Regions from separate parts of the Brucella sp. TWI432 genome, predicted to be linked through region 1. Evidence: predicted binding sites of a transcription regulator. Region 1 holds the regulator's gene; each other region holds the start of a gene.

Region 1 (9,812 bases):
TTGGTGCCCAGTGGCAATGTTTTGTGCGCTGCAGTCAAACCGGCTGGGTTCATGCGTTCGCCCGATGCCGTGCGGGAGGTCAGCGCATACCAGGAAGCACCGCCACAGCGCGCAGCCTGAGCTTCCATTGCGGTGATCGAGAACAGACCGGTTGTCGCAACGGCGAGCATAGCCATACGGATTTTGAAGTTCATTGTGATTCCAATAGTCGTTTCGAAAGGCCTTCACAGTCATGACTGATAAAGACCGGTGCCAACTGGAATCTAAATGTGGCGATGGCGTGATGTTATTGAGAGTATAATGAGGGGATAGAATCGATTATCTCAGCGGAATATCATCCTATACTGGACGTTGTTTATTTAGATTATCAAGAAGAAATCAGGAATATTTGGGATTGAATCGCGTTATCTCTGTAAATCTGCTTACGATTCGTTAGGATTTGGAGGATGACTGCCTTGATTCATGTTTTTAAGCGCGATCCTCAAGAAAATCTGCTTGCGACAGGGCGATGGCTTAGCCGAGCCAATACAATTTTTATTTGTATGGCTAGTTTTCCATCGGAATCCATAAGATGACAAAATCCGGCCTTTTTCGCGAAAACTGCAACCTGTGGATGCTTTTTTGATGATCAAGTTTGGAGTCCTTGCTGTAACTTTTGTTGAAACCCTGCGTGATGACGCAGATTTGTCCACGCCTCCTATGCATGCAAAAGCCAAAATCCTGCTATAAGCGCTCATCTTCAGAATGGAATATCATGCAGGATAATACGCAACAGGACGATGCCGATAAAGAATTGCCGCCGGTCTCGGCGGGCAAGCGTATTGTTTATCTCTGCCTCGGTTTGCTGATGCTGGCTCTTGGTATCGTCGGTGCCATTCTGCCGGTGATGCCAACAACGATCTTCATCATTCTTGCTGCATGGTTTTTTGCGCGCTCCTCGCCGAAGTTCGAGGCGCGTCTGCTGGCCGATCCGCGTTTTGGTCCGATGATCATCAAATGGCGTGAGCGTGGCGCGATCCCCCCCAAAGCAAAACTATATGCATGCCTTGGCATGGCATTCGGCTATGGCATGTTCTGGTGGGGTGCGCAGCCGGGGCCATGGCTCGCGATAGGCGTTGCAATCTTCATGCTGGGCTCCGCCGCTTATGTTCTTTCTCGCCCCAATGCGTGAGTCATATATTATTATGTTTGCATATATAGGCATGAAACCGCACCCATGCTTGAATGATACAAAGCTGTTACACAGCTGTCATATGACTGTTATATAGAGCGCGTAGATGGCTGTTGACGCTTTTTCGTCATGTGTCTTTTACAACAGGGGCTGGTGCTCATGAACAAGATGATTTCCTCGACCGCAGCGCTCGCAATTGCTGCCGTATTGTCGGTTTCCGCAGCAAACGCGCGCGAACAGATTCAGGTTTCCGGTTCCTCGACCGTTTTGCCTTATGCCAAGATCGTTGCCGAAACCTTTGGTGAAACCTATCCGAACTTCAAGACGCCGGTTGTTGAATCGGGCGGCTCTGGCGCAGGCATCAAAGAATTCTGCAAGGGCGTTGGTGAAAACACCATCGATATTGCAAACGCATCGCGTCCGATGAAGGAAACGGAACTCAAGTCCTGCATCGACGCTGGCGTCAAGGACGTTCAGGAAGTCCGTTTCGGTTATGACGGTATCGTCTTTGCAACAGATGTAAACGGCCCGGACTGGAAGCTTACCCCGGTTGACCTTTATAAGGCACTTGCTGCCAAGGTTATTGTTGACGGCAAGCTCGTAGACAATCCAAACACCAAGTGGAATCAGGTCAATGCAGACCTGCCGGATTGGGACATTGCGGCTTATATCCCTGGCGAAAAGCATGGCACCCGCGAAGTTTTTGAAGAAAAGCTTCTTGCTGACGGCTGCAAAGAATCGGGCGCTCTTGAAGAAATCAAGAAGACCGGTCTTGATGACAAGGCCGCCGCTTCCGCCTGTATCGCTGTCCGCAAGGACGGCAGGGCTGTTGATATTGATGGCGATTACAGCGAAACGCTGGCACGTATCGGTTCCAACAAGCAGGGCGTTGGCGTTTTCGGCCTCTATTTCTTCGAAAACAATGCTGACAAGCTCAAGGTTGCCACTGTCAATGGCGTAACGCCATCGGCTGACACCGTTGCCTCGGGTGAATATCCGGTTTCGCGTCCGCTGTTCTTCTATGTGAAGAAGGCGCATCTGGGCGTCATTCCAGGCCTCAAGGAATATGTAGACTTCTTCCTGTCTGAACAGATGGTCGGCCCGGACGGCCCGCTTGCTGAATACGGTCTGGTTCCTGCGCCAGATGCAGAACGTGAAGCACAGCGCACTGCCTTCACCGAAGGCAAGGTTCTGGCAGTTAAGTAAGCTTTGAGCTGTGGAACGTGGGGATCATTGGCCCCCACGTTCTTTCTCTTTGGCGCTGGTTGGGTATGACAAGCGTATTCGCGTGGAAATAAGCTGGCTGTTTTATTGTATCGGTAAGCTGTTTCTGCATTTTTTGGGGCAACCGGGGAAATTGAATGTCCTTCTTTCTGGTTCTCGTCAGTGTCGTTGCAATCGGACTGATCGGATTCTTCATAGGTCGTCAGCGCGCCGTTGCAATTGACAAGGCGCAGCCTGCCAGGTCCGCAGGTGCAAATGCAGAGAAAATGCATTCCCGCCCGCTTTATCATGGCTGGTGGGTTTTCCTCGTTTCCGCGTTACCGGCAGTGCTGTTTCTGGCGGTTTGGGCGATCGGCACATCCGTTTATCTTGATCACACCGCGACAGCACAAATGCCTGCCGCCGTTGAAGATGGTTCATATTCCGAGCGCAGTCTGCAGCTCAGCATGATCCGCAGTCTCTCCGATGGCATGCAGAAGCTGACGCCTGCTGAAATCGACAGTTTCCCGCAGACTTACAAGGAAGCGCGCGACGTGCTCGGCTCGAAGGGCGTGGCGCTTGCAACCGAAGGTCAGGACTATATGGTCCCGGTTGCTCTGTTCCTTGATAAGGCAAACAAGGTTTCCCATACGCTTGGCAGCGCAATTGCTCTGGTTATCGCGGTTGCTGGCCTGATTTTCGGTCTTTCCGGCATCAAGCGCCGCACACGGGCCCGCAACAATGTCGAGCGCATCGTCTTGTGGGGGCTGATTGCTGCGTCCGGCATCGCAATTCTCACAACCATCGGCATCGTTTTCTCTGTGCTGTTTCAGACTGTGAGCTTCTTCCAGTCGGTTGCTCCGATGGACTTCTTCTTTGGCACCGTGTGGGACCCACGCTTTGCAGCCGCAGGTTCGGGTGGTGAAGTCGGGCAGTTCGGTCTGATCCCGCTTCTGGCCGGTACACTCTATATTGCTTTTGTTGCCATGCTGTTTGCTGTGCCGGTTGGCCTGTTCTCGGCGATCTATATGGCTGAATATGCCTCGCCGCGTGTGCGTACTGTGGTCAAGCCGGTGCTAGAACTTCTGGCCGGTATCCCGACCATTGTTTATGGCTTCTTCGCTCTGATTACGGTTGGCCCGTTCCTGCGTGATCTCTCGGCGGCCATTGCGGGCGGTCAGGGCTTCATCATGGCGCAGAGTGTGCTGACCGCTGGTCTGGTCATGGGCGTGATGCTGATCCCGTTCGTGTCGTCGCTTTCCGATGATATTATCACCGCGGTGCCGCGCTCGCTGCGTGATGGCTCGCTTGGCCTTGGCGCCACGCGCTCCGAGACAATCAAGCGTGTCGTTCTGCCAGCAGCGCTTCCCGGTATTGTCGGCGCCCTTTTGATGACAGCCTCGCGTGCGATTGGTGAAACCATGATCGTGGTGCTTGCAGCCGGTGTTGCCGCCCGCCTGAGTGCCAATCCTTTTGAAGCCATGACGACGATCACTGTCAAAATCGTCAGTCAGCTCACGGGCGATCTTGAATTCGATTCGCCGCAAACGCTGGTTGCCTTTGCGCTGGGTATTACCCTCTTTGTCCTGACGCTGATCATGAACATCTTTGCGCTCTACATCGTTCGCAAGTACCGGGAGCAGTACGAATAATGACCGATTCAACTCTCAATGCCGGCACTGCGGTAACAAAGCCCCAGCGCCGCGATATCGGGATCAAGCGTCGCTACGCTGCCGAACGCCGCTTCCGCCTCTATGGCATCCTCGCCATTGCGATTGGCGTGTTCTTCCTCTTCGCGCTTTTGTTCTCGGTTTTCTCGAAGGGCTATACAGCCTTTGGACAGACGACGATTTACCTGCCCGTTAAGCTTGATGCGCAGGTTATCGATCCGGGTAACAAACTGGCAACCGATCCGAATGTGCTGATCACGGCCAATTATCCGCTTCTGGTGCGCAATGCATTGGCGGAAAAACTCGGTGTAGCATCCACAAATCGCGCAGAAATGCGCGAAGTCGGACGCTTCTTCTCCGATGGTGTCCGCGTTCAGCTTCGCCAGATGGTGATGGACAATCCATCGCTGATTGGCACAACGCAGATCGTTCCCGTACTCGCTGCCGCTGATATTGATTCTGCCTATAAGGGCCAGATTGATCTCTCGGTGCCTGAGGCAAACCGCAAGGTTTCCGACCGTCAGTTTGCATGGATCAAGAAGCTGAGCGATGAAGGGATCATGAGCGAGGCTTTCAACTGGGGCCTGTTCACCAATGGTGCGTCCAGCCGTCCGGAAACTTCGGGTCTGGGTGTTGCGCTGGTCGGTTCCTTCTACATGATGATGATCGTGCTGGTGCTCGCACTGCCCATCGGTGTGGCTGCTTCGATTTATCTCGAAGAATATGCCAAGAAGAACCGCCTGACCGACCTTATTGAAGTCAACATCAACAATCTGGCGGCTGTGCCATCGATTGTCTTCGGTCTGCTCGGTCTTGCAGTCTTCATCAACTTCTTCAATCTGCCGCGTTCGGCGTCGATTGTGGGTGGTCTGGTGCTCACATTGATGACGCTTCCAACCATCATCATTGCAACGCGCTCTGCCCTTCGTGCCGTGCCGCCATCGATCCGCTCTGCTGCGCTTGGTCTTGGTGCATCCAAGACACAGATGGTGTTCCATCATGTGTTGCCGCTTGCCGCGCCCGGCATTTTGACCGGTACAATTATCGGCCTTGCGCAGGCACTGGGTGAAACAGCTCCGCTGCTGCTGATCGGTATGGTGGCTTTCGTTGCCAACATGCCAGCAACCCCGATGGATCCTGCAACGGCGCTGCCTGTGCAGATTTTCATGTGGGCCAATGAAGCCGAGCGTGCCTTTGTAGAACGGACATCAGGCGCTATTATCGTCCTGCTCCTGTTCCTCGCCGTCATGAACATTGCAGCAATTATTCTGCGCCGCCGCTTCGAGCGCCGCTGGTAAACGGGAGAGAAATGATGAATCTCATGACTGAACGATCTCTCGAAAAAGCCGTAGGAGAAAAAATGAACACCAACGCCCCTTCGATTAAAATGCGTGGCGACAAGGTCTGTGTGTTCTATGGCGAAAAACAGGCACTGTTCGAAGTCGATTTGGACGTGCCCGAAAAGATGGTCACTGCGCTGATCGGCCCATCGGGCTGTGGCAAGTCGACCTTCCTGCGTTCGCTCAACCGCATGAACGATACGATCGAAGGCTGCCGCATTGCTGGCAAGATCACGCTGGACAACGAAGACATTTACGATCCTAAGATCGACGTTGTTGAATTGCGCGCCCGCGTCGGCATGGTGTTCCAGAAGCCCAATCCGTTTCCGAAATCGATCTTTGAAAACGTTGCCTATGGTCCGCGTATCCATGGCCTTGCCCGCAACAAGACCGATCTCGAAGAAATCGTGGTCACAAGCCTCAAGAAGGCCAGCCTTTTTGAAGAGGTCAAAGATCGTCTGCATGATGCAGGCACAGGTCTTTCCGGTGGTCAGCAGCAGCGTCTGTGCATTGCACGTGCCATTGCTGTGAGCCCTGAAGTGATCCTGATGGACGAGCCGTGCTCGGCCCTTGATCCGATTGCAACCGCCAAGGTTGAAGAGCTGATCGACGAATTGCGCCAGAACTACACCATCGTCATCGTGACCCACTCCATGCAGCAGGCAGCACGCGTTTCGCAGCGCACTGCCATGTTCCATCTGGGCAATCTGGTGGAAGTGGGCGACACGGATGTGATGTTCACCGCACCGACCGAAAAACGCACCCAGGACTATATCACCGGTCGTTTTGGCTAAGGAATATTTCAGCAAAAGCGAGAGCCGGTTCGGTTCCGCTTCCCTGCCACCTTTACTTTGAGGTCTATTATGGCGTCCCAGCACACCGTTAGCGCATATGACGAAGAACTTCAGTTCCTGACCCACAAGATTGCGGAAATGGGCGGTCATGCCGAACGCATGGTCGAGCAGTCCGTTGCAGCGATTGTCAATGCCGACAACGCGCTGGCACAGCGCGTCATTTCCGATGATCTTATTCTCGATGCCAGCGAACGCGAGATCGACGACAAGGCTGTGATGATCATTGCCAAGCGCCAGCCAATGGCGGTGGATCTGCGCGAAATCATCGGCTCAATCCGCATCTCTGCCGATCTGGAGCGCGTGGGCGATCTGGGCAAGAATATTGCCAAGCGTGTTGCCGCCGTTTCGGAATCGCGCCAGCCGGGCAAGCTTTATCGCGGCCTCGAAACCCTGGCTGAACTGGCGCTCACGCAGCTCAAAGACGTGCTTGATGCCTATGCAACGCGTTCGGTCCAGCAGATCAATATCGTGCGTGATCGCGATGACGAAATTGACGCGATGTACACCTCGCTGTTCCGCGAATTGCTGACTTATATGATGGAAGATCCGCGCAACATTTCTGCCTGCACGCATCTTCTGTTCTGCGCCAAAAATATCGAGCGCATTGGCGATCATGCGACCAATATTGCGGAGACGGTCTATTATATCGTGACTGGCCTGCAAATGCCTGCGGAACGCCCGAAAGAAGATCTGAGCCACGGCATTGTCGTGGATGAGGCGCGTAAACCCTGAAAACGTGGCTTGCCGTAGCAGTGCGACGAGCCATTTCAAATATGTATGAAGGCGCGGCGGCACGCGGTCGAACGGGGGAATTGCATTTGTCGCTACGCTTAACCCGATAGGAAACTCTGCATGTCACAGGCACCCAAGATTGCTGTGGTCGAAGACGAAGAAGCGCTGAGCGTGCTGTTGCGCTATAATCTCGAAGCCGAAGGCTACCACGTCGATACAATATTGCGTGGCGATGAAGCCGAGATTGCACTGCGTGAAAACGTACCGGATCTGCTTATTCTTGATTGGATGCTGCCGGGCGTATCCGGCATTGAACTGTGCCGCCGTCTGCGCCAGTGGCCAGAGACGGAGCGCCTGCCGGTCATCATGTTGACGGCGCGCGGCGAAGAAAGCGAACGCGTTCGGGGCTTGAGTGTGGGTGCCGATGATTATGTGGTGAAGCCTTTTTCGACACCGGAACTGCTCGCCCGCGTTAAAGCCATGCTGCGCCGCGCCAATCCAAGCGTGCTTTCGCATGTGCTGAAAGTCGGAGAGCTTGTGCTCGACCGTCAGCAGCATCGCGTCTATCGAAAGGAAAAAGAAATCCGCCTGGGGCCGACAGAGTTTCGTCTGCTCGAATATTTCATGATGTCGCCGGGCCGCGTCTTCTCGCGCAGTCAGCTGCTGGATGGTGTCTGGGGACCGGATATTTATGTCGATGACCGCACGGTGGATGTGCATGTCGGACGTCTGCGCAAGGCCATTAATCTCGGTCGCGCGCTTGATCCGATCCGCACGGTGCGCGGCGCGGGCTATTCCTTTGGATAGCCGTTCAGGCATCCTCAAATGTGTATATTGGCATCTCGCTGCTTGAAAAAAGCGGCGAGATTTTTGTTTGGTGAGAGGCTTTCTGCCTCACCCATAACAACAGCCGATTCGGAAATTATGGCCTTTGGCAGCGCCGGAATGGCCCTTCTCACGCGATATTACAGTTTTGTCGATAAAGTTGAAGGCGCTTATTTGGCGTGGTGAAAACAGCGTTTTCGACGTGCTTTTTTGGCCCAAAATTCCGATTGCTAAAAACTTGAAAGAAAATGGGAATTGGGGCGCTGATGTGACTTGTCTGTAACCAGATTGAATCGCGTTAAATCAATACCTTATAAGAATTGACGGGTCTCATTAAGGATTTATTAATATATTTGAAGGGTTTGCAGCAAAATTCAAGCTTATGATTCAAGTTGATTTCATCATCATCCTGTTGGTGACGTGGATTTTGAAATTTGACCCTTTGCCTTTTTTTGGCCTAAAAATTCAAAAACCTTGTAGTCGATGCGTAACTGCAAAACAGTCGATTTTTGATTTTCGTTCTATTTGGCTTTGCATCATAGCCGGTTTTGCAAGCGCCTATGCGGCGCGTATGACAGGCTGGATCAGGTAAGGGGTCTAATTATGAGATTTGTCCGTTGACGCGCGCTGGTAAATGGAAATGGCCTGTTGTTATCGGGTTGCTCGTAGCACCGTTTTTGGTGACGGGCTGCACGACGACAGGCGGAACAACCAAGGCCAAGACGGAAAAGACAGCGGCAACCAGCCACGTCAAGACCGTCAATGGCGTTAAGACTTTCACCTACACTGCCAGAGACCGCGAGTGCCTTGAGCGCGCGATGTTCTTTGAATCAAACCGCTCAAGCCCGGATGGTTTGATGGCTGTCGGTACAGTTGTGATGAACCGCCTTGCATCGGGCAGCTATCCCGACACAATCTGTGGCGTTGTGGGGCAGAAAAACCAGTTTGCGCCCGGTGTTTTGAGCCGCAAGATGAATTCCAAGGCAATGCCGGATGTTGAGGCCGCAGCCGATGCCGTTCTCAAGGGCAAGCGTCATCCAAAGCTGAAAAACGCGATGTTCTTCCACACGGCGGGCCTCAAGTTCCCCTATCGCAACATGCATTATGTGCTGGTTGCAGGCGGAAACTCTTTCTATGAAAAGCGTGGCCGCGATGGTGCGTTGGAGAATCCTGTTCCGCAGATACCTTACAATTTGGCCTATGTATCAACACCACAGTCGCCTTCCATGCCCGATGGCCCGTTCTATAACGTGACATCGCAGCAGGATGTTCCTGTTCCGCAGGCGCAGCCAACTGTTCAGGTTGCTCTGGCCGAAGCAGCTAACAGCGTTGAAGCGCGGCAGAATGATGGTTCGGGCCCACAGGCTCGTGGCAACCGGCTCGCGACCCTTCCTGTGAAGCCAGCTGAAAAGCCGGCTGTGATGCAGGTGGCAAGCTATCAGCCGACATTTGATGAAACGGCGCCAAACGTTCAAAATGTGTCACTTGGATATGCGGCTGACAAAAAGCACGTCGATGCAATCGGCGCGATGCTTCTGTCGCAGGAACGCCCGGAAGCACCGCTCTAACAAGAGCTTGAGATGTAAAAAGCGCCCTTAGCGGGCGCTTTTTTATTTGACGGGCACTGCAACGGGAACTGGCTGATAAATCACCATCGGTCCATCGTAGAAATCAGCTCTGTTTTGCCATGCACGACTGTCTGCGCGGCGGTCGAGATCAAGCCGCATCATACAATTTGCAAAAGCATCGGTCCTTTGTTTGAAACCATAATTGCGGCAGGTCTGTTCATCTGCCGCACGGCGCTGTTCCGGTGTCATGGTCTGACAGCCTGCGAGCAGTCCCGCCAGACCGAGGATAAGAAGCACAGTTTTCTTCATGAAGTTGCTCTCGTAAAATCAAAAAATTATCGACCGCTATAAGAATATAGCGCAGTTGCAGGAAAAAGAGTGGTGAAATTAAGGGCTCTGATACACTGCCGCTGATTCTTTCAAACACGAGGTTTGCAGCCCTATGGCAA
Region 2 (9,812 bases), on a different contig from region 1:
ATATGTTACGCCTGCCACGCCCGTAAAGCATTGCGAAGGTACACTGCTAATAGACTCACCACAACAAAGCAAAAAAGGCGACCGAAGCCGCCCTTTTTAATTCTATTCGTAGTTTCACAATTATTGCGTCAGATCCGACATAAGCCCCGCAGCAACAGCCAGACGTGACACGGTCAGATCACCGCCTTCTGTCAGCGCAACCATGCGGCTTCTGATCTGGTCGATGCGTGCTGCATCTTCCGCAAACCATGCTGCCGCCGGATCTTTTTCCTTGCCGTGCTTTTTCAGTGCAGCAATCGTAATGCCACGCGCTGCCTGGGTGATCGTATCGCTTGCACGCGACAGTGCCAGACCGTCATAATAATCCGTAACCGGAATTGTGCGCGCGGCTTCTTCGATACGGCCAATGCGGAAGGCTTCCGATACGCCGAAATAGGTCTTGGCGGTTGCAACCAGATCGGCAGAAGCCAGATGTGCGATCAACGCGATGTCCGGCATGATGCCTGCAAGTTGCAGATTGGCCAGACGCTGAGCAAGCTTTTCAGGCGCACCCTTTTCAACAAAGGCTGCCTTGTCTGCCTGCACCGCATCGATCAGGTAATCCGGCATCAGACCATCAAAGCGTGGCTCAAGCGCCGCACGTGCTGTGGTGATGGTGTTCACCAGCTCTGTCAGGTTTGCACGCGTGGTGTCGTTGCGCAGAACCCAGGCGGTCGTTGCAAGCAACATCTCGCCAACCAGGTGATAGAACTGGTTCTGCACATCACCCGTCACCTTGTTATCGAGCGCATCGATCGCGTCATAGATCGCATTGATCTCAAAGCCATCGCGCACCGCCACATAAGCGCGGACAATATCGGCAGGCGACTTGCCCGTCGTATCGGCCAGACGGCTGATGAAGGTGATGCCGCCACGATTGATAATATCGTTCGCCAGCAAAGTAGCGACGATTTCGCGCTTCAGACGGTGATTGGAAATTTCCTCGGCATAGGTTTTCACCATACGCTTCGGGAAATAGCTAAACAGCAACTCTTCGAAGTACGGCTCATCAGGCAGTTTGCTTGCGACCAGATCATCCGACAGTGACAGCTTGGCATAAGCAAGCAGAACTGCAAGTTCCGGACGCGTCAGCGGCTGTCCCGACTTCTGGCGATCATTCAGCACCGCATCCGATGGCAGATACTCGACCTTGCGATCCAGCAGCTTGCGCGCTTCAAGCTCGGCCATGAAGCGAGCCTGATAAGGCAGCTCCGTGAGACCCTGACGTTCGCTCAATGAAAGTGCGAGTGGCTGCAGATAATTGTTGCGCAGCACCAGTTCAGACACGTCATCGGTCATGCTCACCAGCAGCTTGTTGCGTGCCGGACGCTTAAGCTTGCCCGAACGCATGGCAGCAGCCAGCGCAATCTTGATATTGACCTCAACGTCGGAGCAGTTGACGCCTGCCGAGTTGTCGATGGCATCGGTATTGCCGCGACCGCCGTTGAGCGCATATTCAATGCGTCCGCGTTGCGTGACACCAAGATTTGCACCCTCGCCGATCACCTTCGCCCGAACATCCGAACCCGTGATACGAATGGCATCATTGGCTCGATCACCAACCTGCGCATCCGTTTCGTTGCCTGCTCGAATATAGGTGCCGATACCACCGAACCACAGAAGATCGACCTCCGCTTTCAGGATCGCCGTCATGACTTCCTGCGGCGAAGCGGTAGTTTTGCCAAGGCCAATGGCCTTTGCAGCTTCAGCTGACAGCGTGATCGTCTTCTGGCTGCGGCTATAGACACCGCCACCTGACGAAATCTTCGAGCGATCATAATCCTGCCAGCTTGAACGCGGCAGTTCGAACAGACGCTTGCGCTCTGCATAGCCGTCAGCCGGAACCGGGTTCGGATCGATGAAGATGTCACGATGATCAAAGGCTGCAACCAGCCTGATCTGCTCCGACAAAAGCATACCGTTGCCGAATACATCGCCCGACATATCGCCAACACCTGCAACCGTGAACGGTTCGGTCTGGATATCCTTGTTGAACTCACGGAAATGCCGCTTCACGGCTTCCCATGCACCGCGCGCGGTGATGCCCATGCCCTTGTGGTCGTAACCGGCAGAGCCACCCGATGCGAAAGCATCATCGAGCCAGAAGTCATGCGCCTGGCTGATCGCATTGGCCGTATCGGAAAAAGTTGCCGTGCCCTTGTCGGCAGCGACAACGAAATAAGGATCGTCATTGTCGTGACGCACCACGTCCGCAGGCGGCACAACATCATTGTCATGAATATTGTCAGTGACCGACAGAAGCGTGGAGATGAAAACCTTGTAGGCATCACGACCGGCTTCAAACACAGCATTGCGATCGCCACCGACAGGCAAACGCTTCGGATAGAAGCCGCCTTTGGCACCAACCGGCACAATCACCGCATTCTTGACCTGCTGTGCCTTGACGAGGCCCAAAACTTCCGTGCGGTAATCCTGTGCGCGGTCCGACCAGCGCAGACCACCACGCGCAACAGCGCCGAAGCGCAAATGCACACCTTCCACTTCGGGGCCATAGACGAAAATTTCGCGATATGGGCGCGGATCGGGCAGACCTTCGACAAGCCGTGGATTGAGCTTGAACGCAAAGGTCACACGCGGCTTGCCTTCATCATTTGGCTGGAAAGCATTGGTGCGCAAGGTTGCTTCGATCAGATTGCGGAAGCGGCGCAAAATCTGATCATCATCCGCACTCGGCACACCGAGAAGCGCCGTTTCGATAGCATCAACCAGCTTCTTTTCAGCGGCGTCACGACGCTTGGCCGACGGGTTAAAGCGCAGATCGAACAGCGAATAAAGATCGCTGGCAATTTCCGGATAGCGGTTGAGTGCGGCTGCAATGAAACCTTGCGAATAGGCAATACCTGCCTGCTGCAGATAACGGCCATAAGAGCGCAGGATCATGATCTGACGTGCCGTGAGACGTGCAGTCTGCACCAGCGCGTTATAGCCATCATTGTCGGCAAGACCATCCCAGACCGTGCGGAACACATCTTCCAGCATCTCGCCATCATCAGACAGATCAACCGGAGCGCCATAGGCGTTTACGAGCTGCATGTCATGCACGTAAACTGCGGCACCGTCCTCACCCGCTTGCGGAAGGTCAAGGGTCTGCTCGCTGACCACGCGGAACCCCATATTTTCGAGAAGCGGCACACGCTGCGACAGCGCAACCGGCGCGCCATGATGATAAAGCTTGAGCGAAACCGCATCCGGACCATCGGTACGATAGCGATAGAAGTCCACAAAGAGCGGAGCTTCTGCATTAAGGCCTGCGATGCGCTCTGCATCGACAAGCGCTTCAGGAGCGGTGAAGATTTCGCGATAGGATTGCGGGAAGCTCGAAGCCAGAGCAATAGTCTTTGCATCCACGCTGTCCGCGCTTTCACGCACCGCGTCTTCCCAAGTACGAACGATCGAACGCACTTCTTCTTCCAGCGCATCACGATCCACATGCGGCGTGGAACGTTCATGACGGCGGATGACGAACTGAACGCGCGTCAGACCATTTTGCAAAAAGACCGGATGGAACTCAAAACTGTCGCCGCCATAAATCTCGACAAGATAATGGCCGATCTTCTCACGCACGACAGAATCGTAACGGTCACGCGGAATATAGACCAGCACGGTGGCAAAACGGCCAAAACGGTCCAGACGCGGGATCGCACGAACGCGTGGGCGCTCACCAAGTGCCAGAATCAGTTCGGCATTGGCCGTCAGGCTTTCCACATCGATCTGGAACAGCTCATCACGCGGATATTCTTCCAGCACATTGACAAGCGCCTTGCCGGAATGGTCTTCGCGGTTAAAGCCAAGATGCCGGATAACTGCATCTGCCTTTGATCGAATAAATGGAATGCTGGCAACGGAGCTTACATAAGCAACAGAGGTGAACAAACCAACGAGACGAAGCTCACCAATAGCCTCGCCCTTGTCACCAAAGATCTTCACACCGACATAATCAAGATACGATCTGCGATGCACCAGCGACAGCGAATTTGCTTTCGTGACGATCAATGGTTCACTGCTATCAAGGAAGTCGGTGATCTCGCGCGGCGTGGCCTTGTCGTCGTCGTCCTTACGCAGAACGCGGACTTCACTGTCATTGAGAATGCCAAGCGTCTCCTTGACCGGCACGAGCTCACGCTTGTCGCCCTTGCCCTTGAAGGTCAGTTCGCGCATTCCAAGGAAAATAAAACGATCATCACGCAGCCATTCAAGAAACGCGATTGCCTCAGGCATAGCCGGATCAAGGGTCAGTTCCTGAACGCGCTTATAATCGGCGATAGCGTCATCAAGACGCTTGAGCATTGGCTTCCAATCGCTGACAGCAGAACGAACCTGTCCGAGCACACGCTTGATAGCAGCGGTGAGATCAGTCTTGGCCTGCTTGTCAAGGGCTGGAAGATGAATCTGCACAAGGCTGACGCGCTCAACACCCTTGGCAGGTGCAAGCTGCGAAGCTTCGCCTAAAATTGTAAGGCTGTCCTTTTCCCGCTCAATGTCGAGAACCGGGTGAACAACCATGAAAATCTGGCTGACATGATCGTTCAGCTCACCCATAATCGAGTCGAGCAGGAACGGCATGTTGTCGTTGACGATGGTAATAACGCTGACGGCGCGACCTTGGCGTTCGATGCTGTTATCGACGCTGATGATGCTTTTACCCTTGCGGTAGGATTCGAGCGCTTCGTAGCCATACTGGGCAGACTTATCGAGCGCGGCGGCATCATAGGCCGCAAGATCTTCGGGCGGCGCCCATTCAAAGAGAAGCTGCGAAAAGGCATCAAGCGCCTTCGACTTTCCTCCCTTCTTCTCCTCCTTGCCTGCCTTGGAACCCTTAATTTTGCTCGACCGATCCTGCTTTGCAGTCACGTCGGATACTCCTGTCATGATGGCAATGCGCGCCAAACTAGCAGATTGAACATGCGTTTCGATGACAAATCGCTGAAAACAACCAAAAAAATCAGTGAACGCCAGAAAATTCGTATCTAATCCATTTAATTTGGAACAAAGCTTCGAAAACGCTTTAAGAAATTTCGAAATATGCCGCCCAGCTTTTCCATGGATGGACATGCCAGGTTTACGTAAACGTCATAAAAGCGCAATTCTGCCACAAATGAGCGGCGAATCCGAATCTGTCAGACAGACTTAAAGTTCGATCAAGTGATCATCCAACTCGTTGATCGTGTGCTCGCCCGCAGGAAAATGTTTTTCCAGCAACACCCCCGCCTGCCCAATCGCCAGTACAAAACCGTCTGCAACTTCCAAACGCGAAGCATGATGTATCAGTGTTGCAACGATGCCATTCCACTCTTCCTGCTCAACACGCGCATCAATACCGGCATCAGCAATCACTTCCGCATAATGTTCGGCCATGGAAACGAACAGCAAAATGCCGGTCCGGTGTTCCGTGATATGGACATTGCGCGCCAGAAATTGCTGTAACGCGTTCAAATGTGCGCGCTTATAGCGAATACGGCGCGGCACCAGTAAAATACGGATTGAGGGCACCAGCCAAAGCAAAAACATAGCCGTTGCAAAGGCCGCAAGCACCGCGAGGCCGAACATGGGAAGGCTGATGTCAAACCAGTACCAATGCGCAAGGAACGCCGCGACCACCGAAGCGATCAGAATGCCACAGGTCGCAACAAAACCGGCCGCGAAGAAATAATCATCACTGGTGCGGGCGAGAACTGCGTAGATTTCACCACTTGTATTGGTTTCAGCAGCACGGATCGCCTCGGCAATACGCTTGTGATCCTGATCACTGATAAGGTTTTTAGCGCGCACAAAATTCTCCCTTACCAGCTACCCGAAGCGCCACCGCCCCCGGACGATCCGCCACCGCCGGAAAACCCGCCGCCACCACTGCCACCTGATGACCAGCCGCCACCGCCGCCAGAAAAGCCACCGCCGCCGGAACCGCCACGGGAATTAAAATCCACCACCATACCAAGCCAGCGATATTTTCCGGGGCCAATCTTGCGTCCAAAAATCGGTGTCAAGATCGCCATGCCGAAGCCGCCAAAGAAGATCAATACCCAGAATGTGATGAAAATAACGAACACCCAATCGACATCACCGGAGCCCGAACTCGTCTGAGCATTCCGTTTGGCGCGCGCTTCAAGCTCGGCAGCATCGCCAGACAAAACCGACAGAATGCCATCCACCCCCTGCACGATGCCTTCTGAGTAATTACCGCTGCGGAATTCTGGGATGATTGTACCATTGATGATAACGCTCGAAAGCGCATCCGTCATCGTGCCTTCAAGCCCGTAACCAACCTCAATACGCACCTTGCGATCATTGGGGGCAACGACCAGCAGAATACCGTTATTTTCCTGTTTCTGCCCCAGCGCCCAGGCGCGGAACAAGCGATTGGAATAGCTCTCAATATCCTCGCCATTCAGGCTCGGGACAGTCACCACAACCACCTGATCGGAGGACTTTGCTTCAAAGTCTGCAAGCTTCTGCGTGAGTTGCTGCAACTGAGCGGGATCGATAATCCCCGCTGCATCCACCACGCGCCCCGTCAATGCCTGTGCCGGCTTTGTCGCATCCTGCGCATTCGCGCCAACGGCCACAAAACTCGCAAACAGGAAAAGCAGAACAGCCGCAAGCAACCGTGGCCCATTCAGGCCACGTAAGGCCGCCGCGCGAAAGGGAAGCAAAGCTGCCACGAGATGCCCGATCAGTTGTTAAAGTTGACCTGAGGTGCGCTCTGGCTTGCAGCATCCGCGCTGAATGTCTGCATTGGCTTAGCATCACGATACCATATCCATGTCCAGATCATCGTCGGCATGGTGCGGATCGACGTATTATAAACGCGCACAGCCTCAATATAATCGCGGCGTGCCACAGCAATACGGTTTTCCGTACCCTCAAGCTGGGATTGAAGCGCCAGGAAGTTCTGATTGGCCTTAAGGTCCGGATAACGCTCCACGACGACCATCAGACGCGAAAGCGCACTGGTAAGGTTGGCCTGATTATCCTGAAATTGCTTGAACAATTCTGGATTGTTAAGTGTCTCCGGCGTGATCTGCACTTGCGTCGCCTTGGCACGTGCATCGATTACCGCCTGAAGCGTGTCCTTTTCATGCGCGGCATAGCCCTTCACCGTCTCAACCAGATTAGGCACCAGATCAGCCCGGCGCTGGTACTGGTTCTGCACTTCACTCCATGCAGCTTTCGCCTTTTCATCATTGGTTGGAATGGTGTTGAAACCACAGGCCGACAGCAGCGGCACAAGAGCGGCTAGCCCAAGGACAATAAACAAACGACGGAAAGACAAAGAACGGATAGCCATCACAGCCGACATGGTGTTCTCCTGAACAGGGCGCACAAACAGTGCCTGAAGACTTATTTTATATCGCATATGCAGCAGGTCGCAAATACAAACACTATATCAACAGGATAGAGAAAAATCGCTTTTCGTCCAGTTGTTTAATCCAATGCAAGAAGACAAACAAAAAAGCGACGGATTGCTCCGCCGCTTTTTATGTTCGCAAATAGCGAAAAATTATTCGCTTGCAGCTTCTTCAGCAGGAGCAGCAGCGGCGGCTGCAGCTTCAGCAGCTTTTGCAGCAGCTTCTTCTTCAGCCTGCTTGGCAAGAGCGAGACGTTCCTGAGCCTTCTTGCCTGGCAGACCCTTGGTCAGGTTGCTGCGTGCTTCACGCTTTGCAAGACCGGCCTGGTCGAGGAAGCGAAGAACGCGATCGGTTGGCTGTGCGCCCTGTGCAATCCAATGCTGGATACGGTCAGCGTCGAGCTTTACGCGTTCAGCGTCTTTTGCAAGCATTGGGTTCCATGCACCAACGGCTTCGATGAAGCGGCCATCACGCGGGCTGCGAGCATCCGCAACAACAACGTGGTAGTAAGGACGCTTCTTGGAGCCAGCGCGGGCGAGACGGATCTTAAGAGCCATTTTTTCTTTCCTTTAGACAATAATTCTGCCCTTGATGGGCGATAGGTTAAACCGTTTTAGGGTATTTAGTTTCCGCTGTGATTGGCAGCGGCATGCTCATGGTGCCGAATGACTTCCTTCACGATGAAGTTCAGGAATTTTTCGGCAAAATCTGGATCGAGATGGGCATCAACTGCGAGGCCACGAAGGCGCTCGACCTGACGCTTCTCACGGGCCGGGTCAGCAGCAGCGAGGCCGCGCTCGGCTTTCAGGACACCCACAGCCTTGGTGCAGCGAAAGCGCTCCGCAAGCATGTGGATGAGCGCCGCATCGATATTATCGATGGATGCGCGTAATGCGAGAAGTTCAGCAGGTACAGTGTTCTGTTCGTCAGCCATCTTACTCACTTCTTCTTCGGCAAACCGGGCAGACCACCGCCAAGCCCCGGAAGCTTAGGTCCACCCAAACCAGGCAAACCGCCACCAGGAAGCCCCGGTAAACCGCCGCCCTTGGTAAGACCGGCTGCTTCTGCCTGCTTGGCCAGCGCTTCAAGCTGCTTTGGGTCCATCTTGGAGAGATCAGGCATGCCGCCGCCCAGACCACCAAGGCCCATCTTGTTGGCAAGGCCGCCCATCATCTGCTTCATCATTCCGCCCTTGCCCTTACCCATAACTTTCATCATGTCGGCCATCTGGCGGTGCATCTTGAGAAGCTTGTTGATGTCGGCAGCACTGGTTCCGGAACCTTTGGCAATGCGCTGCTTGCGGCTGTGCTTGAGAAGGTCGGGATTGGCGCGCTCAGCCTTGGTCATCGAGCCGATAATGGCGAGCTGACGATCAAAGACCTTGTCGTCAAGACCGGCTGCCGCAGCCTTGTCCTTCATTCCGCCCATGCCGGGCATCATGCCCATAATGCTGCCCATACCACCGAGCTTTTTCATCTGGCCCAGCTGATCGGCAAGATCGTTGAGATCGAACTTGCCCGACTGCATCTTCTTGGCCATCGCAGCGGCTTTTTCCGCGTCGATGTTTTCAGCAGCTTTTTCAACGAGTGAAACGATGTCGCCCATGCCAAGAATACGGTCGGCAATACGCTTGGGATAGAACTCCTCAAGCGCATCCATCTTTTCACCGGTGGCGATCAGCTTGATCGGCTTGCCGGTGATGGCGCGCATCGAAAGGGCTGCACCGCCACGGCCATCGCCATCCATACGGGTGAGAACGATACCGGTAATGCCGACGCGTTCATCGAAGTTGCGCGCGAGATTAACGGCGTCCTGGCCGGTGAGGCTGTCTGCCACAAGCAAAATTTCATGCGGATTGGCGGCTTTGCGGATATCCGCCATTTCCACCATCAGCGGCTCGTCGATATGCGTGCGACCAGCGGTATCGAGAATAACCACATCATGACCGCCGAGCTTTGCAGCCTGAACGGCGCGCTTAGCGATTTCGACCGGCGAATGGCCAGCGATGATTGGCAATGTATCGACAGAGGTCTGGATACCAAGCTGACGAAGCTGTTCCTGTGCTGCCGGACGACGCGTATCAAGCGACGCCATCAACACCTTTTTGCGTTGACGCTCTGTCAGACGCTTGGAGAGCTTACCCGTGGTGGTCGTCTTACCCGAACCCTGAAGGCCGACCATCATAATGACGACAGGTGCCGGTGCATTCAGATCAACCGTGACACCTTCTGTGCCCAGCATTTCGATAAGCTCGTCATGAACGATCTTAACGACCATCTGGCCGGGCTTGATACTTTTGAGAATTTCAGCACCAACCGCCTTCTCACGAACGCGATCGGTGAATGAACGAACCACTTCCAGCGAAACGTCGGCTTCAATCAGCGCACGCCGCACTTCGCGCAGCGC
Region 3 (9,812 bases), on a different contig from region 1:
TCTGACCTTGGCACTATCCGAATATGCCCGTTCAACAGGCGGTGTCGCGTCTACAGGTGCGATGTGCGCTGGCGCTTGCAACACCGGTGCGGATGCTGTGTAAGCGACCGGCTCTGTTGCGCTTGAGCTATAGGACGAATAGGCCGGCACGACATAATCCTCAACCGGAAGCCCATCAGTTTGTACTGGCTTTTTCGCCTGCGCACTGGCAACCGTAACCGATGCTTTTGCCAATTTTCTGCTTGGCGCGGCTTTCTGAACGCTGCGCTTCGGCAGCCAGCTGGCCGAGCAGGATTTTACATGCTTGCCAGGATGAGACATTCCGGCAATGGCAGCATTAATTTCTGACAGTCTTTCAGAAAGTGTCTGGTTTTCAGACACAAGCTTTGCTTCCTGCGTTTTCAAGCGCTCACACTTCGGTGACTTATTTACAGGTGCAAACAAATTTCCCGTACAACGTTCTTTTGCCTGCTCGGCACGAATACGTGAAATTTGTATTTTATTTCTATCCAGTCGTGCATTCGTTGGCGTGATTTGTGCATGCAACCTTGCCGCTTCCTGACTGGTGCAGGGCTGTGAAGGTTGCGTTGTTGTACAGCCACTCAATAAGCCAACTATCGTAACAGCGAATACTGCTGAAGGTAAGTTTGTAAATTTCTTATAAACAGTCATCATAGAACAAGCCCATCCCGTTGTTCGTATGTGTCAATGTTTATTTATTACAGTTAAAAAAACATAAACGCCAAGTATTATTTGAATACTTGGCGTTTATTACGTTTTAATTATAAAGATCTATCTAAATTATTTATTCTGATTTCCTTCACCGGATCTTTGTAATGCTTCAACAACTGCAAGCGCTGTCATGTTGACGACACCGCGCGAAGTAACCGAAGGCGTAAGAATATGAGCAGGGCGTGCTGCGCCCAGCAGGATAGGACCAACATGCAATGCATCAGTGACAGTCTTGACCACGTTAAGTGTGATATTCGCCGCATCAAGATTAGGGAAGACAAGCAGATTTGCTTCGCCCTTGAGACGTGAACTTGGAAATACACGGTCACGAAGCGCCTGCGACAATGCAGAGTCACCATGCATTTCGCCGTCAGATTCAAGATCAGGCGCTTTCTCCGCAAGCAGTGCTGCAGCCCGGCGCATCTTCTCTGCACTGGCAGATTCCTTGGAGCCAAAGTTTGAATGCGAGACCAGAGCAACCTTTGGCTCAATACCAAAGCGGCTGATTTCTTTTGCAGCCAAAATGGCCATCTCGGCAATATGGTCGGCATCAGGTTCCACATTGACATATGTGTCTGTTAGGAACAGGGCACCGCGCTGCGAGATAAGCAAACTCAATGCGGAATAATCGCTGATGCCCGGCAGCTTGCCAATGATCTGCTTTACAACGCGCATATGGCGCTCAAAGCGGCCTTCCAGACCACAGATCATTGCATCTGCTTCATCGCGCATAACGGCGAGGGCAGCGATTGCAGTCGAGTTTGTACGGACGATCGTGCGTGCTGCTTCAGGTGTTACGCCCTGACGCCCCGTGAAGGACAAATAAAGATCGACATAATCACGGTAGCGCGGATCGTCTTCCGGGTTGATCAGTTCAAAATCCTTACCCGCTCGAATTTTCAAACCATAACGGTTCAAACGTGTTTCAATAACATTCGGACGACCAACGAGGATTGGCGATGCAATGCCTTCTTCAATCACCACCTGCGCAGCGCGCAATACGCGCTCATCTTCACCATCAGCATAGATCACGCGCATTGGATTTTTCTGTGCACGCGCGGCAGCAAAGACCGGCTTCATGATAAGGCCTGAGCGGAACACGAAGCGGGTCAGCCTGTCCATATAGGCTTCCCAGTCCTCAATCGGACGCGTGGCAACTCCGCTCTCCATCGCAGCCTTGGCAACAGCAGGCGCGATACGCAGAATCAGCCGCTGATCGAACGGCGAAGGAATGATGTGGTTTGGTCCGAAAGTTGGCGTATCGCCCGAATAGGCGCGTGCGGCGACATCAGAAGGTTCTTCACGGGCAAGTGAAGCAATGGCACGGACGGCCGCAAGCTTCATTTCCTCGTTGATTGCAGTGGCGCCAACATCAAGTGCACCGCGGAAAATGTAAGGGAAGCAGAGAACATTGTTCACTTGGTTCGGATAGTCTGAACGTCCGGTGCAAATCATGGCATCAGCGCGCGCTTCGCGTGCAGCCTCTGGCATGATTTCCGGGTTCGGGTTGGCCAGCGCCATGATAAGCGGCTTTTCAGCCATCTGCTTAAGCAGTTCTGGCTTCAAAACACCCGCAGCCGAAAGTCCAAGGAACACATCGGCATCGCCAATGACATCGGCGAGCACGCGCGCATCCGTCTTCTGCGCGTAAACATCTTTCCAGCGGTCCATAAGCGTATTGCGGCCTTCATAGACCACGCCTTCAATGTCACAGACCCAGATATTTTCGCGTTTTGCACCAAGTTTAACCAGCAGATTGAGGCAGGCAAGGGCTGCTGCACCAGCACCAGACGTTACAATCTTCGCTTCACTGATCTTCTTGCCGGCCAGTTCCAGACCGTTCATAACGGCAGCGGCAACGATAATCGCCGTTCCGTGCTGGTCGTCATGGAAAACCGGAATATTCATCTGCGCGCGAAGCTGTTCTTCAACTTCAAAACACTCAGGTGCCTTGATGTCTTCGAGATTGATGCCGCCAAAAGTTGGCTCAAGCGCCGAAATCACGTCGACCATACGGTTGATTTCAAGCGCTTCAATTTCAATGTCGAACACATCAATATCAGCGAATTTCTTAAAGAGAACGGCCTTGCCTTCCATCACCGGCTTGGATGCAAGCGCGCCGATATTCCCAAGTCCCAGCACAGCCGTACCATTGGATATGACAGCCACCAGATTGCCGCGCGCCGTATATTCGGCAGCAGTGGATGGATCTTCTTGGATCGCAAGGCAAGGCGCTGCAACACCGGGCGAATAGGCGAGTGCCAGATCGCGCTGATTGCCAAGCGGCTTTGTCGCCTGAATTTCGAGCTTTCCCGGTTTCGGGTAGCGGTGAAAGAACAGGGCCGCTTCGTCAAAATCTGAACGCGTGGAAGTGGAGGGGGTCTTTTTGTCGGTCATTTTAGCATCGCTTTCCAGTTCATACGCGCAGCCGGAGGGAAACCGCGTGAGGACGCCTATTCGCGTCATGTGAGCCAATATCGTTTTTATCTCAAACTATCAAATCACTATAGGCCCGATTTCGAGAAGCAGTTGTTCCGCAATCCAACGGTATTTTGAACGAAACTGCTTTTTATGGCCGTAGACATGCCACTAAGCCGATGTGGCAATCAACCGGATTCTGGTTGACGCGCGGAAATGTCCAACAAATCCTCACTCAAAAATGCCGTCATATGTTTGTGACATGAATCGGGTTTTCTTCATTCAAATTCGGGTTGCCAGTCGGAAGGACAACCAAATGAGCGAAGAACAGATCGATCCAAAAAAATATCGCACCCTGTTCATTTCAGATGTGCATCTTGGTTCCAAAGCAGCTCAAGCTGAGCTTTTGCTTGATTTTCTGCGCTATCACGAGGCGGAAACGATCTATCTGGTTGGCGATATTGTCGATGGCTGGCGCCTGCGTCGCAACTGGCACTGGCCGCAGGAGCATAATGATGTTGTGCAGAAACTGCTACGCAAAAGCCGCAAAGGCGCGACAATCATTTATATCGCCGGCAATCACGACGAATTTCTGCGAAATTTTCAGGGCACACATTTTGGCGGCATCGAGGTGATGAACCGCGCCATTCACGAAGCTGCGGATGGCCGCAAGTTTCTGGTCATCCACGGCGACCAGTTCGACGTGGTTGTGCGCAATGCGCGCTTTATCGCCTATCTGGGTGACTGGGCCTATGACACAGCGATCTGGATCAACACGGTTATGAGCCGTATACGCGCGACGTTCGGATTGCGTTATTGGTCATTTTCCGCATGGGCCAAATTTCGCGTGAAGAAGGCTGTCAATTTCATTGGAAAATTTGAAGACGTGGTTTCCGATGAAGCAAAACGCATCGGCGTGGATGGTGTGATCTGCGGTCATATTCATCACGCAACCATCGGAAATATGAATGGTGTTGAATATATCAATACCGGGGACTGGGTCGAAAGCTGCACAGCGGTTGTCGAGCATTTCGATGGTCGCATGGAATTGCTTGAATGGACGCAATGTCTCGCTCAACGCCCATCGATCCCGGCTGATCGGGAAAGCAGCAAGATAATCAGGCTTCCAAAACAAACTCGAAAAGCGGTGAATAGCAACAGATGAAGAAACTCGTCATCGTGACAGACGCGTGGCATCCGCAAGTGAATGGCGTGGTGAGAACGCTGACAAAATGCTGTGAACTGATGACAGCGCGTGGCTACGAGGTGATTGTTGTTTCGCCGCTGGATTATCGCTCTGTTCCGTGTCCGACTTATCCAGAAATTCGTCTGGCCATGACAACACCGGCTGCCGTCCGGCGGCGATTGCTTAAGATGCAGCCCGATTATGTGCATATCGCAACCGAAGGTCCACTTGGTTTTATGGCACGCAGGGCATGTCTTAAGATGGGCTGGAGCTTCACGACAAGTTTCCATACGCGCTTTCCGGAATATCTTCAGGACCGCTTTCCCATACCACCAAAATGGACTTATGCATTTTTACGCCGCTTCCATAATCTTGCATCGCATACACTTGTTCCGACCCAATCCATTCTGGATGACTTGCGGGAGCGCGGCTTTACGGGATTGGAATTATGGACGCGCGGTGTTGACCGCACGCTGTTTCATCCGCGTGATGATGTGGCAAGAGACCTTCCAAAGCCAGTTTTCATCTGTGTTGGACGCGTTGCGACAGAAAAAAACCTGCCAGCATTTCTTGAGCTTGATCTGCCCGGCACAAAACTGATTGTCGGCGATGGCCCTGCGCTCAATGACTTCAGGTCGCGTTTCCCGGATACGGTATTTATCGGAAAAAAAGAGGGCAAAGAGCTGGCGCAAGTCTATGCATCAGCGGATGTTTTCGTTTTTCCAAGTAGAACCGATACATTCGGCCTTGTTCTGCTGGAAGCTATTTCATCAGGCCTTCCTGTAGCGGCCTATCCTGTTCCCGGATCATCCGATGTTGTGGGTGCCACAGGCGCAGGCGTTCTTTCGGAAGATTTGCAGACTGCTTGTCTTGCTGCCCTTGAAATGCCTGCCTTTAACCCTGCTGAAGTCCTCAAACCCTTCACATGGGAGGCCTGCGCGGATATTTTCGAGAACGTGCTCTCATCAGCAACGCGCCTCACGCAGGCAGCACAGGACGCCCATAATCAACCCCAGACGGCCGCTTCCGGCGGATAAACAAGAGCACCATCATAATGAAGGCCGGGAATGCGATCCTGCGCCAAGAGCAGTGGACCATCGAGATCAACGACATTGGCTTTCTGTGCGAGCAACACGGCCGGAGCCATACCCAGCGATGTGCCGACCATACAGCCAACCATGATCTGCAATCCAAGCGCAGTTGCCTTTTCGCGCATGATCAGCCCTTCGGTCAGACCGCCGGCTTTGTCGAGCTTGATATTGACTGCATCATAACGCTTTGCGAGGTCTTCAAGACCAATCGACGTATGCACGCTTTCATCGGCACAAATGATGACCGGACGTTCAATTCGGCTGAGAATTTCGTCCTTGCCAGCGGGCAGGGGCTGTTCGATCAGAACCACACCGGCCTTTGCGGCAGCGGCCATGTTTTCTATAATGTTGTCATCAGTCCAGCCTTCATTGGCATCGATGATAATGCGGCTGTTGGGAGCAGCCTTTGCAACAGCCAAAATACGCTCAATGTCATTATCGCCCCCCATCTTGACCTTGATCAGCGGATAATGGGCAACCTTAGCCGTCGATTCAGCCATTTCAGCAGGCGTACCGAGCGACACCGTAATCGCAGTTTCAAGCGGGCGGGTTGGTGTTCCAAGCAAGTCTGCAACACGTTTGCCAGATATTTTTGCTTCCAGATCCCAGAGCGCGCAATCAACCGCATTGCGCGCGGCACCGGCAGCCATAATTGTCTGTATTTCCTGACGCGTTGCACCCTTTTCAAGGGCATCACGCACGACCTCAATCTGTTCGCTCACACTCTCAATCGATTCGCCATAGCGTGCATAGGGCACACATTCGCCACGCCCACGCTTTCCTTCATGGCTTATCTCGCACACGATGACCGAAGCCTCCGTCTTGGAGCCGCGGGAGATTGTGAATTTCCCGGCAATAGGATAGCGTTCATGAATGATTTTCAAGTTTTTGTGCATGGCTATGGCTTCCAGTACGCAGTATTTCGGTCGCGCAACGACTCGTATAAGGGTTAGGCCATGTTGACCGACACCGACGACAAAGCAAGTGCTGCCGCCAATGTCGCGCCAAAGATTGATTTGGCCGAGCAGGATAACTTACGTCTCATAAACCTGAGCGGACATTGGATTTCTCAGAACGTTGGCGTTGTCGACAAAAAAATGCGCGAGCTCGAAAAAATTGGCGGCTCGCAGGCAGCGATCATCAACGTTGCGGGTGTGGAAAGTCTTGATACGGCTGGTGCCTGGCTGATCGAACGCCTGCGCCACCGTCTGTTGTCTCAAAAGATCGATGTTGAACTCCAAGGCGTTAAGCCAGCATGGCTGCCGCTTGTGGAAGAGGTCGGCAAATCCGTCGAACGCACGCTGGACGTGCCACAGACCAAGAAGCCTTTCTTCTTTATCAAAATGCTGGATTCCATCGGGCGTGGCGTCACCTCGATGTTTCAGGATTTCCTGATGGCAATGCACATTCTTGGTGCAACAATTCGCGGTGCGCAGCTGAAAGCCGGGCGCGGCAGTGGTATTCCGTTTCCGGCAATCGTCAAGCAGATTGACCGGATGGGCGTGGGCGCGATCCCGATTATTGTCCTTATGTCAACAATTGTTGGTGCCATCATTGCACAGCAGGGCGCCTTCCAGCTTCGCTATTTTGGCGCTGAAATTTTCGTGGTTGATCTGGTCGGCATTCTGGTTCTGCGTGAACTCGGCGTGCTTCTGACTGCCATCATGATCGCCGGACGATCCGGCAGTGCGATCACGGCTGAAATCGGCTCGATGAAAATGCGGGAAGAAACAGATGCGCTCACCGTTATCGGGCTTAATCCAGTCGGTGTTCTTGTCTTTCCGCGACTTGTCGCGCTTGTGGTGATTCTGCCGCTTCTGACAATCATTGCAGATCTTTCAGCTTTGGTAGGCGCTGCAGCGGTTACTTATTTCTACTCCAACATCTCGCCGGAAGCATTTATCAGCCGCTTGCATGATGCCGTTGCACTCAACACCTATTTTGCAGGTCTTATTAAAGCACCGTTTATGGCGATGATTATCGGTATACTCGCTTCTGTTGAAGGCATGAAAGTCGGCGGCAGCGCAGAATCACTGGGCAGTCGCGTAACTGCCTCTGTGGTTAAATCAATTTTCATCGTCATCGTTGTCGATGGTTTGTTTGCGATATTCTACGCTGCAATCGACTTCTAAGTCTTCAATATCCCTCTATATAAGGAATTGTGGGGCCTTTCGGACACAGTTCCAGACAGAACTTATATAGCTTTGTTTCATACTGTTCTGTCGAAGCGCACGCTCAGGTAAAGAGTAAATATGGAGACTATCATCGATAACCAGCAGCCAATGCAGGATACACAAAGCAGCGAAGCGCCTGTGCCGATCATTTCGGTGCGGGATGTTACCGTTGGCTTCGGTGGCCGCGCTCCTGTACTCGATAGCTTATCGCTCAATATTTATAAGGGCGAAGTCCTTGGCTTCATCGGGCCGTCAGGTTCTGGTAAATCTGTGCTGATGCGGACCATTCTTGGACTGAACAAAAAGCAGTCGGGTGAGATCGAGATATTGGGACGCAATATCGACAAGATCACAGAAGCCGAGAAAATGGCAATTGATATGCGCATGGGCGTGTTGTTTCAGCATGGCGCCTTATTTTCAGCACTCAGTGTGCTTGAGAACATTCAGGTTCCGATGCGCGAATATCTTGATCTTCCGCCCAAGCTTATGGATGAACTGGCGCGTCTCAAAATCGATCTGGTGGGCCTAAGTCCTGATGCGGCTGATAAATTTCCATCTGAACTTTCCGGCGGCATGATCAAGCGTGCGGCATTGGCACGTGCTCTGGCGCTTGACCCGGACATTGTATTCCTTGACGAGCCGACATCTGGTCTTGATCCGATTGGAGCGGCAGACTTTGACGAACTGATCGCCAATCTGCGCGATACAATGGGGCTTACCGTTTATATGGTGACGCACGATCTTGACAGTCTGTTTGCGATTTGTGATCGCATTGCCGTTCTGGGTAACAAAAAAGTTTCGGTTAGCGGTTCCATTGAAGACATGCTGGCTGTAGACGATCCATGGGTTAAATCCTATTTTCGAGGAAAGCGCGCACGTCAGATCGACACCTCTGCGCCAAGCAGAAGACGGCCCGGCAGCGGCAGCCGCTTGCAGACTGGATAAGATATGGAAACGAAGGCCAATTATGTACTGGTAGGAGTTTTCACGCTGATCGTCAGCCTGCTGGCTTTCGGTTTCGTGTACTGGATCGCGCGCTATGGCGAAGCCAGAGACTCCGTAGAGCTTGATGTACGCATACCCGGATCGGTAACGGGTCTGGGGATCGGCAGTCAGGTTCTGTTTAACGGTATCAAAGTCGGGGACGTCCGCTATCTTCACCTCGACGAAACAAATCCGGGTATGGTGATCGTTAAAACGCGTGTGAATGCAACAACACCGATTACCCGTTCAACTGAAGCGACACTAGGCTTTCAGGGTCTGACAGGTCAGGCCTATATTGAGCTTAAGGGTGGGCGGCTTGACGAGCCAAACCTTCTTACCGAAGCTGCAAAAGAAGATACGGTTGCACGCATTGATGCCGATCCATCTGCCGTGAACAATCTTCTGGCGACCGCGCAGGATATTTTTGCGCGCGCAAACAGCGTGCTGGGCGAGCTTGAAGGCTTTGTCACAGAAGCGCGCGGGCCGCTGACTGACACGATCAAAAACACCAAGACCTTCACAGATGCACTGGCAAAGAATGCCGATGTGATTGATGAGCTGGGCTCCAACGCGGACAACATCAACCAGATCGTTTCCGATGCCAAAGAAATGATGGGGCGCTTGAATGCTGCTTCATCGCGCATCGAAGATGTGATTGCGAAGGCGGACCATTTGCTCTCCAGTGACGATAAGGACGGTGTTGTGGCGCAAGCCAAGGCAACGCTTGAATCCATTCGCCAGCTTTCCAGCAATCTGGACAAGCGCATTTCACCCATTGCCAGCAATCTTGAACGCTTCTCCGGTCAGGGCTTGACCGATATTCAGGCGCTGATTGGTGATAGCCGTCGCGCTGTACAACGTGTAGAACAGGCTGTATCCGATATTGAGCGCAATCCGCAGCGATTGTTCTTTGGTGGCCCCGGCAGCGTACCGCAGTATAACGGAAGGACGCGTCATTAATGTCCAATACAGGTTCTGTGGTGGTAAATTCCCATCGTCGTTTCATTATGCCTCTTCTGCTTGCAACCTTGCTGGCAGGTTGCGGGACGACAACACCGCTCGACACATTCAGCCTTTCCGCACCGCAGCAATCGCAGTCCGCATCGGCGAACCGCAAGAACCTTCAAATTCTGGTGCCCCCACCAAGCGCTTTGAAAGCGCTTGATAGCCAGAACATCGTCGTCAACACTGCGCCCGGTGCCATTGAATATCTCAAAGGCGCGCAAT

The links. Region 1 encodes PhoB, which activates phosphate uptake and scavenging genes when phosphate is short. Its sites were predicted from a motif close to TGTCATNNANCTGTCAT; they were not measured.
Region 2: the regulator PhoB is predicted to act here: its motif matches at 5,129-5,145, upstream of ABE527_RS19470 (NAD-glutamate dehydrogenase).
Region 3: the regulator PhoB is predicted to act here: its motif matches at 3,396-3,412, upstream of ABE527_RS16590 (UDP-2,3-diacylglucosamine diphosphatase).

The regions. Positions count from the first base shown of each region.
Region 1 is NZ_JBDJNL010000001.1:91,888-101,699, forward strand. Features, by position in the region: gene ABE527_RS00435 (septal ring lytic transglycosylase RlpA family protein) at 1-194, opposite strand, end outside; gene ABE527_RS00440 (YbaN family protein) at 755-1,171, shown strand; gene ABE527_RS00445 (PstS family phosphate ABC transporter substrate-binding protein) at 1,331-2,377, shown strand; gene pstC (phosphate ABC transporter permease subunit PstC) at 2,533-4,026, shown strand; gene pstA (phosphate ABC transporter permease PstA) at 4,026-5,342, shown strand; gene pstB (phosphate ABC transporter ATP-binding protein PstB) at 5,405-6,178, shown strand; gene phoU (phosphate signaling complex protein PhoU) at 6,248-6,970, shown strand; gene phoB (phosphate regulon transcriptional regulator PhoB) at 7,091-7,777, shown strand; gene ABE527_RS00475 (cell wall hydrolase) at 8,413-9,363, shown strand; gene ABE527_RS00480 (hypothetical protein) at 9,406-9,672, opposite strand; gene ABE527_RS00485 (aminopeptidase) at 9,806-9,812, shown strand, end outside.
Region 2 is NZ_JBDJNL010000024.1:10,816-20,627, forward strand. Features, by position in the region: gene ABE527_RS19465 (MFS transporter) at 1-2, opposite strand, end outside; gene ABE527_RS19470 (NAD-glutamate dehydrogenase) at 121-4,911, opposite strand; gene ABE527_RS19475 (TPM domain-containing protein) at 5,188-5,829, opposite strand; gene ABE527_RS19480 (TPM domain-containing protein) at 5,841-6,647, opposite strand; gene ABE527_RS19485 (LemA family protein) at 6,731-7,357, opposite strand; gene rpsP (30S ribosomal protein S16) at 7,559-7,963, opposite strand; gene ABE527_RS19495 (chorismate mutase) at 8,029-8,340, opposite strand; gene ffh (signal recognition particle protein) at 8,346-9,812, opposite strand, start outside.
Region 3 is NZ_JBDJNL010000014.1:40,082-49,893, reverse strand. Features, by position in the region: gene ABE527_RS16600 (hypothetical protein) at 1-675, opposite strand, end outside; gene gltX (glutamate--tRNA ligase) at 1-5, shown strand, start outside; gene ABE527_RS16595 (NADP-dependent malic enzyme) at 802-3,129, opposite strand; gene ABE527_RS16590 (UDP-2,3-diacylglucosamine diphosphatase) at 3,467-4,315, shown strand; gene ABE527_RS16585 (glycosyltransferase family 4 protein) at 4,312-5,373, shown strand; gene dgcA (N-acetyl-D-Glu racemase DgcA) at 5,343-6,323, opposite strand; gene ABE527_RS16575 (ABC transporter permease) at 6,384-7,559, shown strand; gene ABE527_RS16570 (ABC transporter ATP-binding protein) at 7,680-8,546, shown strand; gene ABE527_RS16565 (MlaD family protein) at 8,550-9,545, shown strand; gene ABE527_RS16560 (ABC-type transport auxiliary lipoprotein family protein) at 9,545-9,812, shown strand, end outside.